Regions from separate parts of the Phytobacter diazotrophicus genome, predicted to be linked through region 1. Evidence: predicted binding sites of a transcription regulator. Region 1 holds the regulator's gene; each other region holds the start of a gene.

Evidence for each region. Region 1 encodes CRP, which controls carbon source genes, mostly activating them, when cyclic AMP is high. Its sites were predicted from a motif close to ATGTGANNNNNNTCACAT; they were not measured.
Region 2: ACS0RQ_RS00720 (PTS mannitol transporter subunit IICBA) is a predicted target of CRP. The motif match lies at 2,195-2,212, and genes of this name have one in related genera.
Region 3: ACS0RQ_RS13050 (sugar transporter) is a predicted target of CRP. The motif match lies at 3,652-3,669, and genes of this name have one in related genera.

What each region holds. Positions count from the first base shown of each region.
Region 1 covers NZ_CM125428.1:456,416-461,948, forward strand. Annotated here, with positions in the region: gene ACS0RQ_RS02090 (YccS/YhfK family putative transporter) at 1-1,333, opposite strand, end outside; gene crp (cAMP-activated global transcriptional regulator CRP) at 1,387-2,019, opposite strand; gene ACS0RQ_RS02100 (OsmC family protein) at 2,329-2,733, shown strand; gene ACS0RQ_RS02105 (phosphoribulokinase) at 2,834-3,703, opposite strand; gene ACS0RQ_RS02110 (YheU family protein) at 3,755-3,973, opposite strand; gene ACS0RQ_RS02115 (hydrolase) at 3,974-4,957, opposite strand; gene ACS0RQ_RS02120 (NUDIX hydrolase) at 5,081-5,533, opposite strand, start outside.
Region 2 covers NZ_CM125428.1:144,541-150,073, forward strand. Annotated here, with positions in the region: gene ACS0RQ_RS00720 (PTS mannitol transporter subunit IICBA) at 23-1,933, opposite strand; gene ACS0RQ_RS00725 (glutathione S-transferase) at 2,472-3,080, shown strand; gene selA (L-seryl-tRNA(Sec) selenium transferase) at 3,178-4,566, shown strand; gene selB (selenocysteine-specific translation elongation factor) at 4,563-5,533, shown strand, end outside.
Region 3 covers NZ_CM125428.1:2,648,516-2,654,048, forward strand. Annotated here, with positions in the region: gene eamA (O-acetylserine/cysteine exporter) at 1-244, shown strand, start outside; gene marB (multiple antibiotic resistance protein MarB) at 283-498, opposite strand; gene marA (MDR efflux pump AcrAB transcriptional activator MarA) at 530-913, opposite strand; gene marR (multiple antibiotic resistance transcriptional regulator MarR) at 932-1,366, opposite strand; gene ACS0RQ_RS13045 (MarC family NAAT transporter) at 1,606-2,280, shown strand; gene ACS0RQ_RS13050 (sugar transporter) at 2,376-3,578, opposite strand; gene ACS0RQ_RS13055 (PhzF family phenazine biosynthesis protein) at 3,761-4,555, shown strand; gene ACS0RQ_RS13060 (SDR family NAD(P)-dependent oxidoreductase) at 4,606-5,283, opposite strand; gene ACS0RQ_RS13065 (NanQ anomerase/TabA/YiaL family protein) at 5,286-5,533, opposite strand, start outside.

The DNA of each region.
Region 1 (5,533 bases):
CGATCAGCATCGCGGTGAGCGTGAAGCCTTCCGGTACGTGGTAGTGCAGCGTCGCGCCGGCAATGATCAGCCCGGCCATGGTGCCTGCCGCCCGGTGCAGGATGCGCACGCGTGTCGCCCCATAACCGTTTTGCGTAACAAACATCACCGTCATCATGATCCAGTAAGGTTTAGGCAGATGGAGCGCGCTACCCATCAGGCTGGCAATACTGAGCATGACGCTAATGCGTGCCGCATTACGTAAGGCGGAGGATTTCAACGACAGATAACTTTTGAGGGCCGGGATCAGGGGCAAACGGCGCTGCTTCTCCGCCATCAGATCACGGACATAGAGCGGGCGCTGGGTACGCAAAACCCGGGCTATCTGACTGAAATGCCAGGCGCAAAACTGCCCAACCGGGTTATCCGGGTGCTGGCGGGCAATTTTCTCCAGCGCGCCAATCTGTTTATCCATATTGAAGCGTTTGGGGTAGCGGTGATAAAGAATATCATCGGCTATGACCCGTAACCGCGCGGCAACGGTTTGCGCATTCCAGCGGATAACTTCCTCGGCATGGCTGCGTTCGACCAGCTCCTGCACTTCCTGCGGTTGGTGGAGACTGACGGCAATATGTTCCTGTAAGTCCAGCGCCACCTGGAAGACGCGGCGTAACCGCTTGTAGTCGTTGTTGTTATTTGCCGCCAGCATATGCAGTTGTTGGTAACACTGGCTAATCATATCCACCGCCTTTTGCTGGCGTGCCAGGAGTGGCGGAAGAGCTTTTTCTGGATCGACGTGCTGCGTCAGTAAACTGTATTTCGCTTCGCAATAGTCTGCCAGTTGGCGATACAGCAGGCTCAAGGATTCACGCAGCGGTTGCTCTCGCCACAACCAGAACCAGAAGGCGTTAAATGCGCCGTACCACAGGGTACCCAGCCCATAAATCAGCAACGGCTCCCAGATGGGCATGTTACCGGCGAGGCTGAGAGTAAAGATGGCGGCAATGAGCGAGGCGGGTAGAAGCCGCCCGTGTAATGCGCTGATTTCTGCTGTGACGCCGAGCAAGAGCGTTAATCCGCTCAGAATCAGCGGTAGCGGAATATTTTGCGTCAGTAATAGCTGTACCGTGAGGCTACTGCCCGCAAAGAGCGTGCCGCCGATAATGACGCGTTTGAAGAAACGTTTATGCAGAGTATCCAGACCGGCAATATTGCAGCAGGCGGGAACGAGAGAAAACAGCAGACCAAGATCGAGACGACCCGCGATCAGACCCACGGTCACAGGGAGGCATAACACCAGCGTTTGTCGCAGTGCATAGTTGATTTCGGGGTGATAAATCAGCCTGCGCCACATGGGGAAGAGAGACAAAAACGGCGCATCGTTAAGGGCGATGCGCCGCTTGAGAATTAACGTGTACCGTACACGACAATGGTTTTACCGTGTGCGGAGATCAGGTTTTGATCTTCCAGCATTTTCAGGATACGGCCGACGGTTTCGCGGGAACAGCCAACGATCTGACCAATTTCCTGGCGGGTAATTTTAATTTGCATACCGTCCGGGTGGGTCATTGCATCCGGTTGTTTCGCCAGATTCAGCAGCGTCTGTGCGATACGGCCCGTTACATCAAGGAAGGCGAGGTTACCGACTTTTTCCGAGGTGACCTGCAGGCGACGCGCCATCTGGGAAGACAAACGCATCAGAATATCCGGGTTCACCTGAATTAACTGGCGGAATTTTTTGTAGGAGATTTCGGCCACTTCACAAGCGGTTTTAGCGCGTACCCATGCACTGCGCTCCTGACCCTCTTCGAACAGACCCAGTTCACCGATAAAATCTCCCTGGTTAAGGTAAGAGAGGATCATCTCTTTACCTTCTTCATCCTTGATTAGCACAGCCACTGAGCCTTTGACGATGTAATACAACGTTTCCGCTTTTTCACCCTGGTGAATCAGCGTGCTCTTCGACGGGTACTTATGAATGTGGCAATGAGACAAGAACCATTCGAGAGTCGGGTCTGTTTGCGGTTTGCCAAGCACCATGCGCGGTTATCCTCTGTTATAAGCTGGCTCCAGACGCTGGATTCACATATCGCGTCCGGGGTTGCAATCTATCTTCCCCATACCTGGGAAGTGGACCGTCAGACATGCCTGCGGCCTGTAATATGTGATGTCCTCTGCATACATGCATAACGTCAATGTATCACTGTAGCATCGTGATTGTTTTAGCATAGCTTTTAACGCCTGTCTCCTGGTGTCTCGCTTCAGCTTGACGCAGGTCGCCTTCCGTTGCGAGTTTTCTTATGTGCGCGTAATCTGTAAAGAAAATTGTAACTCCGGAGTGAATTAAAAATGCAAGCTCGTGTGAAATGGGTAGAAGGTTTAACGTTCCTTGGCGAGTCTGCGTCCGGGCACCAGATCCTGATGGATGGTAACTCAGGCGACAAAGCCCCAAGCCCGATGGAAATGGTGCTGATGGCCGCAGGGGGATGCAGCGCTATCGATGTTGTCTCTATTCTGCAAAAAGGCCGCCACGATGTGAAAGATTGCGAAGTGAAGCTGACATCAGAGCGTCGTGAAGAGGCTCCGCGTCTGTTTACGCATATCAATTTGCACTTTATCGTGACCGGCAAAGAGCTAAAAGAGGCGGCGGTATCGCGCGCGGTGGATCTCTCTGCCGAGAAGTATTGCTCCGTGGCATTAATGCTGGAGAAAGCGGTGAAAATCACGCATTCATATGAGGTGATTGAGGCCTGAGAACACAGGTCGGATAAGCGTCGCGTATCCGACACATTCCCCGGTGGCGCTGCGTTTACCGGGGCTTCAGAGGGAGGCAGAAGTTGTGTCGGCTGGAGGCCTATTGAATCTTCTTCCCTTCCATCAGCCGTTGGACCAGCGGTGTCATGATCAGCTCCATTGCTAACCCCATTTTGCCGCCAGGCACCACGAGCGTATTCATGTGTGAAATGAACGAACCCTGCAACATCGCCAGCAACCAGGGATAGTCGATCCCTTCAAGATTACGAAAATGAATCACCACAAAGCTCTCATCGAGCGATGGGATCACTTTGGCGGCGAACGGGTTGGAGGTATCCACCGTCGGCACGCGCTGGAAATTAATATGGGTGCGGGAAAATTGTGGGGTGATGAAATTGATGTAGTCTTCCATCGATCGAACCACCGAGTCCATCACTGCCTCACGGGAATGACCGCGCTCGCTGGTATCGCGTACCAGCTTTTGCATCCACTCGAGATTGACGATGGGCACCACGCCTACCAGCAGATCGACGTGGCGGGCGACATCGTGCTGGGGCGTCACCACGCCGCCGTGTAACCCTTCATAAAACAGCACATCCGTTGGCTCCGGCAGGGGCTGCCAGGGGGTGAACGTACCGGGAACCTGGTTCCAGGGAACGGCTTCATCGTAGGTGTGCAGATATTTTCGTGCCTGGCCTGTGCCGGTTTGTCCGTACTCAATAAACGTTTGTTCCAGCAGGCCGAAGTCATTCGCTTCCGGGCCAAAATAGCTGATATGTCGACCTAAATCGCGGGCTTTACGAATTGCCATGTCCATTTCAGGGCGGGTATAGCGATGAAAACTGTCACCTTCAACCTCGGCGGCATGCAAATTCAGTTGAGCAAAGATTTTGCGAAACGCGAGGCTGGTGGTGGTGGTTCCCGCACCGCTGGAACCTGTTACGGCAATAACCGGATGTTTAGCGGACATAGCAGCTCCCTGAGTAAACCATTGTTGTAGACGAAGCCAGCCGCCAGTGAGTTACTCGCGAAACTGCGAGCGCGGCATAATGTTGACGGTTTCGTGCAGTTCTGACCACACCAGTACGGCTTCACCGTTTTTAAGTTGCCGTCTCACATCGGCGACCTTTTGTTCGAGTGAGCGCTCATGTTCACCATAATCGGTGCCTTCACGCAAGACAAAGCTTTCAATCAGGCTGTCGAGCGTCTCAGGCGCCAGGTCCTGCCAGGGAATAATCATTTAGCTTTCCAGATAAGTTTGCAGCCAGTCGGGGATACGTTTCTCAAGCCACATTTCCGGGTGGAGTAACGTGCCGCCCACAAACCCCACGTGACCGCCATGTTCGGTGAGTTGATATTCTACCGACGGCGGTAATGTCTGCGTATCGGGGATCACATTTTGATCCATAAAGGGGTCATCTTTAGCATGGATGATCAGCGTCGGTTTGCTGATTTTATTCAGCAGCGGCATGGCGCTGCACTGGCGGTAATAGTCAATCGCATCGGCAAAACCATGGATACGCGCCGTAATCGCATCATCAAAATCGCGCAGACGACGCAGACGTTTCAATTGCCGTAAATCAATGGGTAAGGAACCCGGATAGGCTTTTAATTTGCGCGACGCATTGGCTTTCAGCAGGTTGAGCAGATAGTGCTGATACACCCGTGAAAAGCCGGTTTCGATATGGGCGCTGCATGCTTCCAGGACAAAGGGGGCAGAGACAATGACCGCAGCATCCAGGGGTACGCGATTTTCCTCTTTAGCCAGCAGGCAGGCCAGCATATTGCCGCCCAGCGAATAGCCCACCGCCGCGGTAGGGGCCTGGCCAAACTCCCGTTGCAGCCAGTGCAAAAACCAGGTGCCGTCTTCGGTTTCGCCAGAGTGATAAATGCGGTTAAGGCGGTTAGGTTCACCGCTGCAGCCACGGAAATGCATCACCACGCCCAGCCAGCCGCGCGCTTTTGCTGCTTCTATCAGACCATGAGCATAGGGGCTGTGCAGGCTGCCTTCCAGCCCGTGGAAGACCACCAGCCGTGGTTTATGTTTTGCCAGTTCAGGGTCTTCGCTCCAGGCGAGATCCACAAAATCGCCATCGGGCAATTCCAGGCGCTGCCAGGTCGGCGTAAAGCCCAGTTTCCGGCGGATCAGTCGCGGGAGCATGGTCTGGAAATGCGGATTGCTTCCGCCGCGCAGTGGGCGGAACGCAGAGTTATCAGCAGCCATTTCCGAGAGTCGTGAAGGTGTAATTTCAGCCATAGTAAAGAACAATAGAATCAAGAATGGGACAACTATAGCTGCTCGATGTTGCGCCGTTTTTTCATTTCGCGGGACATCGTGCAGGCCATACTAGTCCGTCAGTAAATTTCGGGAAAAGAGATGAATATCGACACCCGGCTTACGTCGCCACAAGCGTGCTTTTCGCGCACCTGTCGCTACGCTCTCGCCTGTCTCTTCAAACATGCCTGAGGCCTCAAATCGGCGAATCAGGCTTTTTCGCTGGATAGGCTGGCCGAGGATAATCTCCGTCGCCTCCTGCAATTGTGTCTGGGTAAAGGTATCAGGCAGACAATACACTGGCAGTAAAGAGTACATTGTTTTCTGTCGTAACCGTTGTAGCGCCGTCTGAATTATCTCCCGGTGATCGAAGGCCAGGTCGATATCATCCAGCCCGGTTACGGGCATCCATTTGGCATCGCTGACGCTCGCGATATGCGGCGCGCAGGCTACCCAGGAGATTAACGCATACCAAGCGATGGTCAGACTCCAGCCACGGGGATCGCGTTTTGCCCCGGAAAACGT
Region 2 (5,533 bases), 310 kb from region 1:
GGAGCCGCATCCGGGACCAGGGTTACGCTTTCAGCAGCGCCAGCACTTCTTCAACGCTGTTGGTATTTGCCAGACGCTCGATAACGGTTTCATCATCCAGTGCGTTGGTCAGGCTGGTAATCACCTGAATGTGCTCGTTATTGCGCGCAGCGATACCGATAACCAGACGGGCGATGTCATCCTCTTCTTCACCGAAGCGCACGCCTTGCGGGTACTGGCAGAATACTACGCCGGTTTTCAGCACGCGATCTTTCGCTTCAACGGTGCCGTGCGGTACCGCGATGGACTCACCCAGGTAAGTCGGGGTCAGTTTTTCGCGTTCCAGCATCGCTTCAACATATTCCGGCTGAACATAACCGCCTTTCACCAGTTGCTCGCCGGCAAAACGGATAGCTTCTTCTTTGTTACTGGCTGTACGACCCAGGAACACATTTTCTGCGCCCAGCTTGAACAGGTTGCTGTCGCCAGCGTCAAAGCTATCCTGCAAGCTGGTCTGAACCTTTACGCTGTTGTCCACGTGGCGCTGTGCGGCAACCAGGCGTTCAGTCAGGTTGGTGTACAGGCCGCTGTCCAGGAAGTTGGTCAGTGAAATGTGCTGTGCCTGAGGAGCCTGACGCATAGCGCGCTCGGTCAGGTCACGGTGCGTAATCACCAGGTCAACGTCAGACGGCAGGCTGTTGATAGCGCTGTTGGTCACAGAGATGTTGGTCAGACCGGCATCCTGAACTTTCTTACGCAGCACACCGGCGCCCATTGCGCTGGAACCCATACCGGCATCACACGCAACGATGATTTTACGAACGTGGCTCAGGTCGTTGGTCACGTCGCCAGCGGTCAGCGGGGTAGCGCCTTTAGACTGTGCTTTCATGTCCTGTACACGACGGGTAGCCGCTTCGATATCGTCGTCTTCTTCTTTCACTTTGCTGGTTTTCAGCAGAATCGCGGAGATAACGAAGGAGACGATCAGCGCAGCAAAGATAGCCACGAGGTTCGCGAAGTAAGTGCCTTTCGGCGTCATTGCCAGTACGGCCAGGATGGAACCCGGAGAAGCCGGAGAAACCAGGCCGCCGTTCAGCACGCTCAGCGTGAACACGCCAGTCATACCGCCGAGGATTACCGCCAGCAGCAGACGTGGGTTCATCAGCACGTACGGGAAGTAAATTTCGTGGATACCGCCCAGGAAGTGGATGATAGCCGCGCCGCCAGCAGACTGACGAGCACTACCACGACCAAAGAACATGTACGCCAGCAGAACGCCCATCCCCGGACCCGGGTTTGCTTCGATCAGGAAGAAGATAGACTTGCCGAGGTCATGAGACTGCTGAATACCCAGCGGCGAGAAGATACCGTGGTTGATGGCGTTGTTGAGGAACAGGATTTTCGCCGGTTCAACAAAGATAGACGCCAGCGGCAGCATGTCGTGCGCCACCATGAAGTTAACGCCAGCAGCCAGGCCTTTGGACAGAACTTCAACCGCAGGGCCGATGCCTTTAAACGCCAGCAGTGCCAGGATCATACCGATGATGCCAGCGGAGAAGTTATTTACCAGCATTTCGAAACCGGATTTGATCTTACCGTCTACAGCAGCGTCAAATTTCTTGATGCACAGGCCGCCCAGAGGACCGGCAACCATTGCACCAAGGAACATCGGCATATCAGCACCGACGATAACACCCATGGTGGTGATTGCACCTACCACACCACCACGATCGCCGCCCACCAGACGACCACCGGTAAAACCGATCAGCAGCGGCAGCAGGAAAGTAATCATTGGGCCGACGAGTTTCGCCAGCGTTTCGTTTGGTAACCATCCTGTAGGAATAAACAATGCGGTAATAATACCCCACGCGATAAACGCGCCGATATTGGGCATTACCATGTTGCTGAGGAAGCGACCAAAGCTTTGCACTCTGATCTTGATATCGGATGACATAAAACACCCCTTCTTATGTTTGCTATCTCACAGGCCGGAAGCCCGAGGTTTTGTTGTTAACGTGGCGGCAGAGGTAGCCGGACCCATGATCTGTGCTGCGAAATCTCGCACCGAATCGATGAACTGTCCAGATGGTGCTAATTTGTGTGATGGAGATCACGTTAATGCAGGGGGTATACCATCCAATGAAGTGATATTCGTCACAAAAATTATGTGTAAAAAAAGAACAAAGGCTAAAATTTCACCGCTATGCGCCTGTTAATGTGATGTTAATCACAATTGTTAGCGGTGAGTTTGTTGTTTGTTTGTGATCTAAATCACAAGATATTTTTGCCAGGAGTTTTCCGAGTGTGATCGGTCGCAAACTGTGGTTTTTCCTGGCCTGAGCCACTGTAATTCCCTTTCACTTTTTGCGCGGCTTCGAAGGCAAGGCGTAACGCACTATAGTCAGAGCAGTTTTCACATTTATGAAATGGTCAGCGCGCGCTTTGGTCGGGTAGTACATACTTACTGTTTTGTTGGCGAAGAGGAGAAGGCAATGAAACTTATCGGCAGCTATACCAGCCCTTTTGTACGAAAAATATCGGTCATCCTGCTCGAGAAGGGCATCACCTTCGAATTTGTGAATGAACAGCCCTATAACGCCATTAACGGCGTGGCGCATTACAACCCGTTGGGAAAAGTACCGGCCCTGGTAACCGATGACGGTGAAGTGTGGTACGACTCGCCGATCATTGCCGAATATATCGATCTGTTGGGTATCGCTCCGGCCATGCTGCCTGCCGATCCCAAAGCCGCGCTGAAAATTCGTCAGATTGAAGCGCTGGCGGACGGTATTATGGATGCGGCGCTGGTTTCCGTGCGTGAGCAAGCGCGTCCGGTGGCCCAGCAATCGGAAACGGAGCTCTTACGCCAGCGCGAAAAAATCAATCGCGGCCTCGACACCCTGGAGAGCTATATCAACGAAGGGGCATTACGCGTTGATGAGATGAACCTCGCCACTATCGCCATTGCCTGCGCCATTAGCTATCTCAATTTCCGCCGTGTCTCCCCTGGCTGGTGTGTGGATCGTCCGCAATTGGTTAAAATGGTGGAAAATCTCTTTCAGCGTGAAAGCTTTGCGCGCACAGAACCGCCAAAGGATTGACGCCCGTTATGTCAGGCTGAACCAAGTCGCTGTACAATCCCCCTCATGTCGAACCCCTCTCCCAACGGGAGGGGGCAACCCTCAGCCAGGCCATTTCATGACAACGGAAAATCACTCGCTTTACAGCCAGATCCCCTCAACCGATCGCCTGTTACGTGATGAGGCGTTCACTCTGTTACTGACCGAATTTGGGCATAACCGTGTGGCGCAGACGCTGCGCCAGTTGCAGGACGAAGCCCGTGATGACGTCCGCCAGCGCCAGGTTCTGCCCGTCTGGTGTAATGACTGGGCACAGGCAACGTACCAGCGCTTGTTGGATGAAAATGTCAGCGCGCTGCGCCCGGTTATCAACCTGACGGGCACCGTGTTACACACCAATCTTGGGCGCGCGTTACAGGCGCAAGCGGCGATCGACGCCGTCGCGCAGGTGATGCGTTCACCCGTAACGCTGGAGTATTCGCTGGATGACGCCGGGCGCGGGCACCGCGACCAGGCGCTCGCCGATATCCTCTGCCGCCTGACGGGCGCGGAGGATGCCTGCATCGTCAATAACAATGCAGCGGCGGCTCTTCTGATGCTGGCGGCAACGGCCAGTGGTAAAGAGGTGGTGGTCTCTCGTGGCGAGCTGGTGGAGATCGGCGGCGCGTTTCGTATTCCGGATGTCATGCGCCAGGCGGGCTGCTTTCTGCATGAAGTCGGCACCACCAATCGCACCCATGCGAAAGATTATCGTGAGGCGGTCAACAACAATACCGCGTTGCTGATGAAGGTTCATACCAGCAACTATCACATTGAAGGCTTTACCAAAACGGTAGACGAAGCGGAGCTGGTGACGCTCGGTGATGAGTTAAATGTGCCGGTGATTGCGGATTTGGGCAGCGGCTCGCTGGTGGATTTAAGTCTCTATGGTTTGCCAAAAGAGCCGATGCCGCAGGAACTGATTGCCGCAGGCGTGAGTCTGGTGAGTTTTTCCGGCGATAAACTGCTTGGCGGCCCGCAGGCGGGCATCATTGTGGGGAAAAAAGCGCTGATCGCGCAGTTGCAGCGCCACCCGCTCAAGCGTGCGCTACGGGCAGATAAAATGACGCTGGCAGCACTGGAAGCGACGCTGCGTCTGTATCTGCACCCGGAAAAGCTGCGGGACAATTTACCCACCCTGCGTTTGCTGACGCGAAAACCAGACGAGATTCGCCAGCAAGCGTTGCGCCTTGCCGGGGTGCTGGCCGACCATTACGATGCGTTTGACCTGCGTGTGGAAGCGTGTTTATCGCAAATCGGCAGCGGTTCCTTGCCGGTGGACAGGCTGCCCAGCGCCGCACTGACGTTTACCCCGCGTGACGGCAGCGGGCGTCGCCTGGAAGCGCTCGCTGCATCCTGGCGTAACCTGCCAGAGCCGGTGCTGGGGCGGATCTCTGATGGCCGCTTATGGCTGGATTTACGCTGTCTTGAGAATGAACCCCGATTTCTGGAGATGTTGTTGAAATGATTATTGCCACCGCCGGGCACGTCGACCACGGCAAAACGACATTACTACAGGCCATAACCGGCGTGAATGCTGACCGTTTGCCGGAAGAGAAAGCGCGCGGTATGACCATCGATCTTGGCTATGCCTACTGGCCGCAGCCGGATGGCAGCGTGCCAGGCTTTATTGATGTGCCGGGCCACGAGAAGTTTCTGTCCAATATGCTCGCAGGTGTGGGCGGTATCGACCATGCGCTGCTTGTGGTGGCCTGCGACGATGGCGTGATGGCGCAAACCCGCGAGCATCTGGCTATTTTGCAACTCACCGGTAACCCGGCGCTGACTGTTGCGCTGACCAAAGCCGATCGCGTGGATGAGGCGCGTATTGATGCCGTCCGCCACGAGGTACTGGCGACGTTAAACGACTTTGGCTGGAAAGAGGCGGCGCTGTTTGTGACGGCGGCAACCGAAGCGCGTGGCATTGACGAACTGCGCGCGCACCTGCTGCAACTGCCTGCGCGTGCGCATCCGCAGCATCAACGTTTTCGCCTGGCGCTCGACCGGGCGTTTACGGTGAAAGGGGCGGGGCTGGTGGTGACCGGAACCGCGCTGTCGGGTGAAGTGCGCGTGGGCGATACGCTGTGGCTCACCGGGGTGAATAAGCCGATGCGCGTGCGCGGATTGCATGCCCAAAATCAGCCGACCGAGCGGGCGTATGCCGGGCAACGCATCGCCCTGAATATCGCCGGTGATGCGGAAAAAGAGGCCCTGACCCGTGGGGACTGGCTGCTTTCCGTCACGCCGCCCGAACCTTCGGAGCGTGTCATTGTGGCGCTGCAAACCCATACGCCGTTGACCCAGTGGCAACCGCTGCATATTCACCATGCTGCGAGTCATATCACCGGGCGCGTATCATTGCTGGATAACAACCTGGCGGAGCTGGTGCTTGATACGCCGTTATGGCTGGCCGATAACGACAGGCTGGTGCTGCG
Region 3 (5,533 bases), 2.2 Mb from region 1:
GGTTTATCTGGCGTTTGTGGCGACGATTGTCGGCTATGGTATCTGGGGTTCGCTGCTTGGGCGTTATGAAACCTGGCGCGTGGCGCCGCTGTCGCTGCTGGTGCCGGTGGTCGGGATGGCCAGTGCCGCGCTACTGCTGGGTGAGTCGTTGTCCCTGTTGCAACTTGGCGGGGCGGTGCTGATTATGGCGGGGCTGTACATCAATGTGTTTGGTTTTCGCTTACGTCGGGCAGTTCAGGCGTAAGAGATAAAAAAAGCCCCGCCGAAGGCGGGGCAAAACGATTAGGTGCGCTCGTTGTAATAAGGCACGCCCAATTCGTCGGATTTATCACTCCCGGCTCCCATGTGGTTAAAGTCGAAAGGCGACTGTTCATGGGAGGTGGGCATTACCATTGTGTCACGTGGGTTCTGTTTCGCAGTGTGTGCGAATTGTTCCGCATAACTCTGGCCGGTCAGTAACACCATCACGGTGAGGGCGGCACAGGCAATACGTTTCATGATTTCCTCGATACGTCTTTAAAACAGGCGATTAGCAATTACAGTGGTTTAACGGAAATAGATAGCGAGACTCTCCGGGTATTTCTGTCACACGATACTTGTGTGGCGGCACGTCAAAGTAGTTTTTGAACGTGCGCGTCAGGGTTTGTTGCGATTCAAACCCATAGCGCTCCGCGAGATACAGGATCGGTTCATTACTGCCTTTCAGCTTCTGTGCGATTTCAGTCAGCTTACGGCTGCGAATGTACTGTCCCAGGGAGTGCCCCGTCTCTTTTTTAAACATCCGTTGCAGGTGCCATTTGGAGTAACCCGAACGCTCTGACACTTTTTCCAGTGAGAGCGGCGATTCCAGGTTATCTTCAATCCAGTCCAAAATGCTATGAATAGTGATGGCGTCAGTATTGCGTCTGGACATCGTCATACCTCTTTTTCGTTACGGCAAGATCTTCTTGAGCAAGTGCTCCAGAGTTGCCACTTCTTCTGCCGTTAAGTTTTTTGTTAATTCCTGATGCAGGTTTTGCCCTACTAATTGATGACATTGCTCACATAACGCGGCGCCGTCGGTGGTTAATTGCACCAGCACGCCGCGTTTGTCATGCGGATTAGGATTTCTTTCGATCCAGCCTTTGCAGACCAGTCGGTCAAGCATGCGCGTAAGCGCACCAAGGTCGACAGAGAGGATCTTTTTTAATTCGACCGGGGTGATACATCCCTGGCAGCGGATAGAACAGAGCACCTTAAACTGCGTGGCGGTGACATCCAGCGGCGCGAGATAGTCGTTAAGTAAGCGATCTTTTTTTTGGTTAACCATATGGATCAAGCGACCAAGTGGAATGATTTCGTTAAACAGATCACTTGTGCTTTTCACAGTGGTTGCCCCGGCAAGTATATTAGTCACGGCAGATATTATTGCTCAGGCAAGTATAAGTCAACTGAATGAATTAGCGTATGCCACGATTTGCTAAAGCCGCGTTATGTCTGCTTTTTGCGTTAGCTATGTCTTTGTTTTTTCTTAATTAATAAAGAGATAAGCAAAGCCACTGCCGGGCAGGTCGCGATGAAGATATACTCTCCGGTACGTTTGTTGGCCCTGGAGAGCCTTATTAGATGATGGATTTATTGAAAGTAATTGGCCTTGGACTGGTGGTGATACTGCCGTTGGCAAACCCGCTCACCACCGTTGCGCTCTTTTTAGGGCTCGCCGGCAATATGAACAGCGCCCAGCGCAATCACCAGTCGCTGATGGCCTCTGTCTATGTCTTTGCCATCATGATGGTGGCGTATTATGCCGGGCAAGTGGTGATGAACACCTTCGGGATTTCGATTCCGGGGTTGCGTATCGCCGGTGGGCTTATCGTGGCCTTTATCGGATTTCGTATGCTTTTCCCGCCGCAAAAAATGCATGAAGCGCCGGAGATCAAAACCAAATCGGAAGAGCTGGAAGACGAACCGACGGCCAATATCGCTTTCGTGCCGTTAGCGATGCCGAGTACTGCCGGGCCGGGGACGATTGCGATGATCATCAGTTCCGCGTCGACCGTGCGCGAAAGCAACGCTTTTCCTGAATGGGTGCTGTGGATTGCGCCACCACTGATTTTCGCCACCGTGGCGGTGATCCTCTGGGGGTGTCTGCGCAGCTCCGGGGCGATAATGCGGCTGGTAGGAAAGGGTGGAATTGAGGCTATTTCTCGTCTGATGGGCTTTTTGCTGGTCTGTATGGGGGTGCAGTTTATCATTAATGGCGTGCTGGAAATCATTACGACCTACCACGCCGCTGCCTGATGTGACAGCCGTTACGCTGATGGCCGCCAGTGCCTGATGCGGGGAGATAAATACCGTCAGCGGTAGCGCAACTGCGACCCGCTGACGGTGAGGCATTACATATGGTGCGGTTGCTGCCTTTCTTCAAGCGATACCGGCCAGCGACGGAAAATCACGACCGACCAGACCAGCGCGGCCAGCGCCGGAATGGCACCCGCATAGCCAATGGCTGACATTGACCATTGCAGGCTGATTTGGTTACCGACCAGCGCGCCCGCGCCAATCCCGATATTGAAAATGCCCGAAAACAGTGACATGGCGACATCAGTCGCGTCCGGTGCCAGCGCCAGGACTTTCACCTGCATACCGAGGCCGATAATCATAATCGCGATACCCCAGAAGACGCTCAACACGGCAAGGTTCATCTCACTGCCTGCCGCAGGGCGCAGCAGCAACAGCGAAATGAGCAGCAGGCCAATTGCGCCGCTAATAAGACCGGAGGCATGTTTATTGCCCAGCTTGCCAAACAGCACGCTGCCAAAGATCCCCGCACCGCCGAGAATCAGCAGCAGTAAGGTGGCGAAATTACCGCTAAAGCCCGCCACATTTTGCACGAACGGCTCAATATAGCTGTAGGCGGTGTAGTGGGCGGTAACCACCACGACCGTCAGCAAATAAATCGACAATAGCGCCGGGCGACGGAACAGTTCCGGCAGGCTACGCAGCGAACCGGAGTGCTCGCTGGGCAGTTTCGGCAACAGTTTGATCAGACACAGCAGGGTGACCAGCGCACCAAAACCGATGGCGAAGAAGGTGGTACGCCAGCCAAAATATTGCCCGACGACGCGACCAATCGGAATACCCAGTACCATAGCCAGCGCCGTACCGGTAGCAATAAGACTTAGCGCCTGTGCGCGTTTGCCTGCCGGGGCGAGGCGAATGGCCAGGGAGGCGGTAATAGACCAGAAAATGGCATGGGCGAAAGCGATACCGATGCGGCTTATTACCAGCACATGGAAATTCCACGCCAGGAAGGAGAGAACATGGCTCCCAATAAACAGGACGAACAGGCCAATCAGCAGCTTACGGCGCTCCACCTGGCTTGTCAGCAGCATAAACGGCAGCGACATCAGCGCCACAACCCAGGCGTAGATCGTCAGCATAATACCGACCTGCGGTGTTTCCATGTCAAAGCTTTGCGCGATGTCCGACAGCAGCCCCACGGGCACGAACTCAGTGGTATTAAAAATGAACGCAGCAACGGCAAGCGTCACCACCCGGAGCCACGCGACTTTTCGTGAAACCATTTGTGTTGTCATATATTTTGGGAGCGGTAGCAGGAGAAGAAGATGTGCAGATCTTAGATCTAATTCTGCTCAAAATACAAACTTTTTGTGATCAATGTCTCATTTTTCGGCGGGGCACAACGATGCCAGTTGAAACAAAAAGCAATACAAGGGAAAAACGAACTAAAACAAAAAGGAAAACAAGAGGAAAGGCTATGCATACAATCGACTTCTACATGGTGGACGCGTTCAGTGACCGTACGTTTGGCGGCAACGCCGCCGCCGTTTGTCCACTAACGGAGTGGTTACCTGATGACGTGCTGTTGAAAATGGCGCAACAACATAACCAGTCGGAAACCGCCTTCTTTGTTCGTAACGACGACGGTTTCGAGCAGCGCTGGTTTACCACGCAGTATGAAATCAACCTTTGTGGTCACGCCACGCTTGCCGCAGCCCATGTGATTTTCGAATATCTGGACTACCCCGAGACGCATATTAACTTTACTACCCGCTTTGTTGGCCCGCTTACCGTAAGTCGCAAAGGTGACTGGCTGACGCTGGACTTCCCGGCCTGGCAAACAGAAAAGGTGGAAACGCCGCCTGCGCTGCTGTTTGAAACGCTCGGTATCACCCAGGCTAAAGAGGTGCGTGTGGCACGCGATTACATGGTGGTGCTGGACAATCAACAGCAGGTCGAAGCCGTTACCCCGGATATCGCCGCGATGATCCCCTTAAACAAAATGGTCTGTATTACCGCACCGGGCGACGAGCACGATTTTGTCAGTCGCTTTTTCTGTCCGGGTGAATCAGTACCTGAAGATCCGGTAACCGGCTCGACTCATAGCATGCTGATTCCGTACTGGGCGGATAAGCTCGGTAAGACTGTTTTGCAGGCCCGCCAGCTCTCAGCCCGTGGCGGTGAACTGCGCTGCGAAGCGCGTGGCGAAAGGGTATTGATTGGCGGCCAGGCCACCACTTATCTGATTGGCAAAGTCTATTTGCGTGGTTAAAAATAAGCTGTTGAGAAAGTTAAAGGGGTGACAGTGTCACCCCTTTTGGGTTACTTAAGCGATGCGCCGCCGCATATCACCAGTTCCTGACCGGTGATGGCCGCCGCGTCCGGTGACAGGACGAATCCCACCAGCGCGGCCACTTCTTCCGGTTTAATCAACCGTCCGATGGGCGGCATATTAGGTGGCGAGCTTTCGCGTCCGGGCGCGCTGAGCATCGGCGTTTGCGTCGCCCCCGGCGCCACCACGTTAGCCGTGATACCTCGCGGCGCAAGCTCTGCAGCCCAACTGCGCACCATTCCCACCAGCGCCGCCTTGGTAGCAACATACTGCGATCGTCCCGCCGCGCCGCGCGATGTCCGGCTACCGATAACCACGATCCTGCCCCCGGACGCCATCTGTGGGGCGAAGTGGTTCACCAGCGTTTCCGCTGCCAGCACATGCAATTGCCACAACCGCTGACTGACCTCAGGCGTTATTTCGCCAAGCGGCGCGGCGGTCATCATTCCGGCGGCATGAATGACCGAATGGGGCACAGGCAGGGTATTGAGCACATCACGCAGCGCCGCGCTGTCGCTGAGATCGACACAGACACTGTTAAAATGTGTGTTGTCGCGTGTGATTTTTGAACGGCTAAGCCCGGTGACATTCCACCCCTGCTCAAGCAGGCGGCTGACAATGGCCTCGCCAATCCCGGAACTTGCCCCCGTTACAATCGCATGTGGCATGTTTACCTCCCCAGCAGTGAACGCGGCACTTTGAACACCGCTTTGCGAACGGTCATGGGTTCCGCCGCCGCGCACAGTGCCTGATGCGGTTCGCCTGGTAAGAACACGGCAAAATCACCCGCTTGCAGTAGCATACTGACCGGCAGTTCTGCGGTTGTGGTGATAAACAGATCCGGTTTACGTTCCTCATCCGTTGCCAGCGGCGTATTTTGCGTACCGGCGCAGATAATTTCTTCCCCCGTCAGCAGTA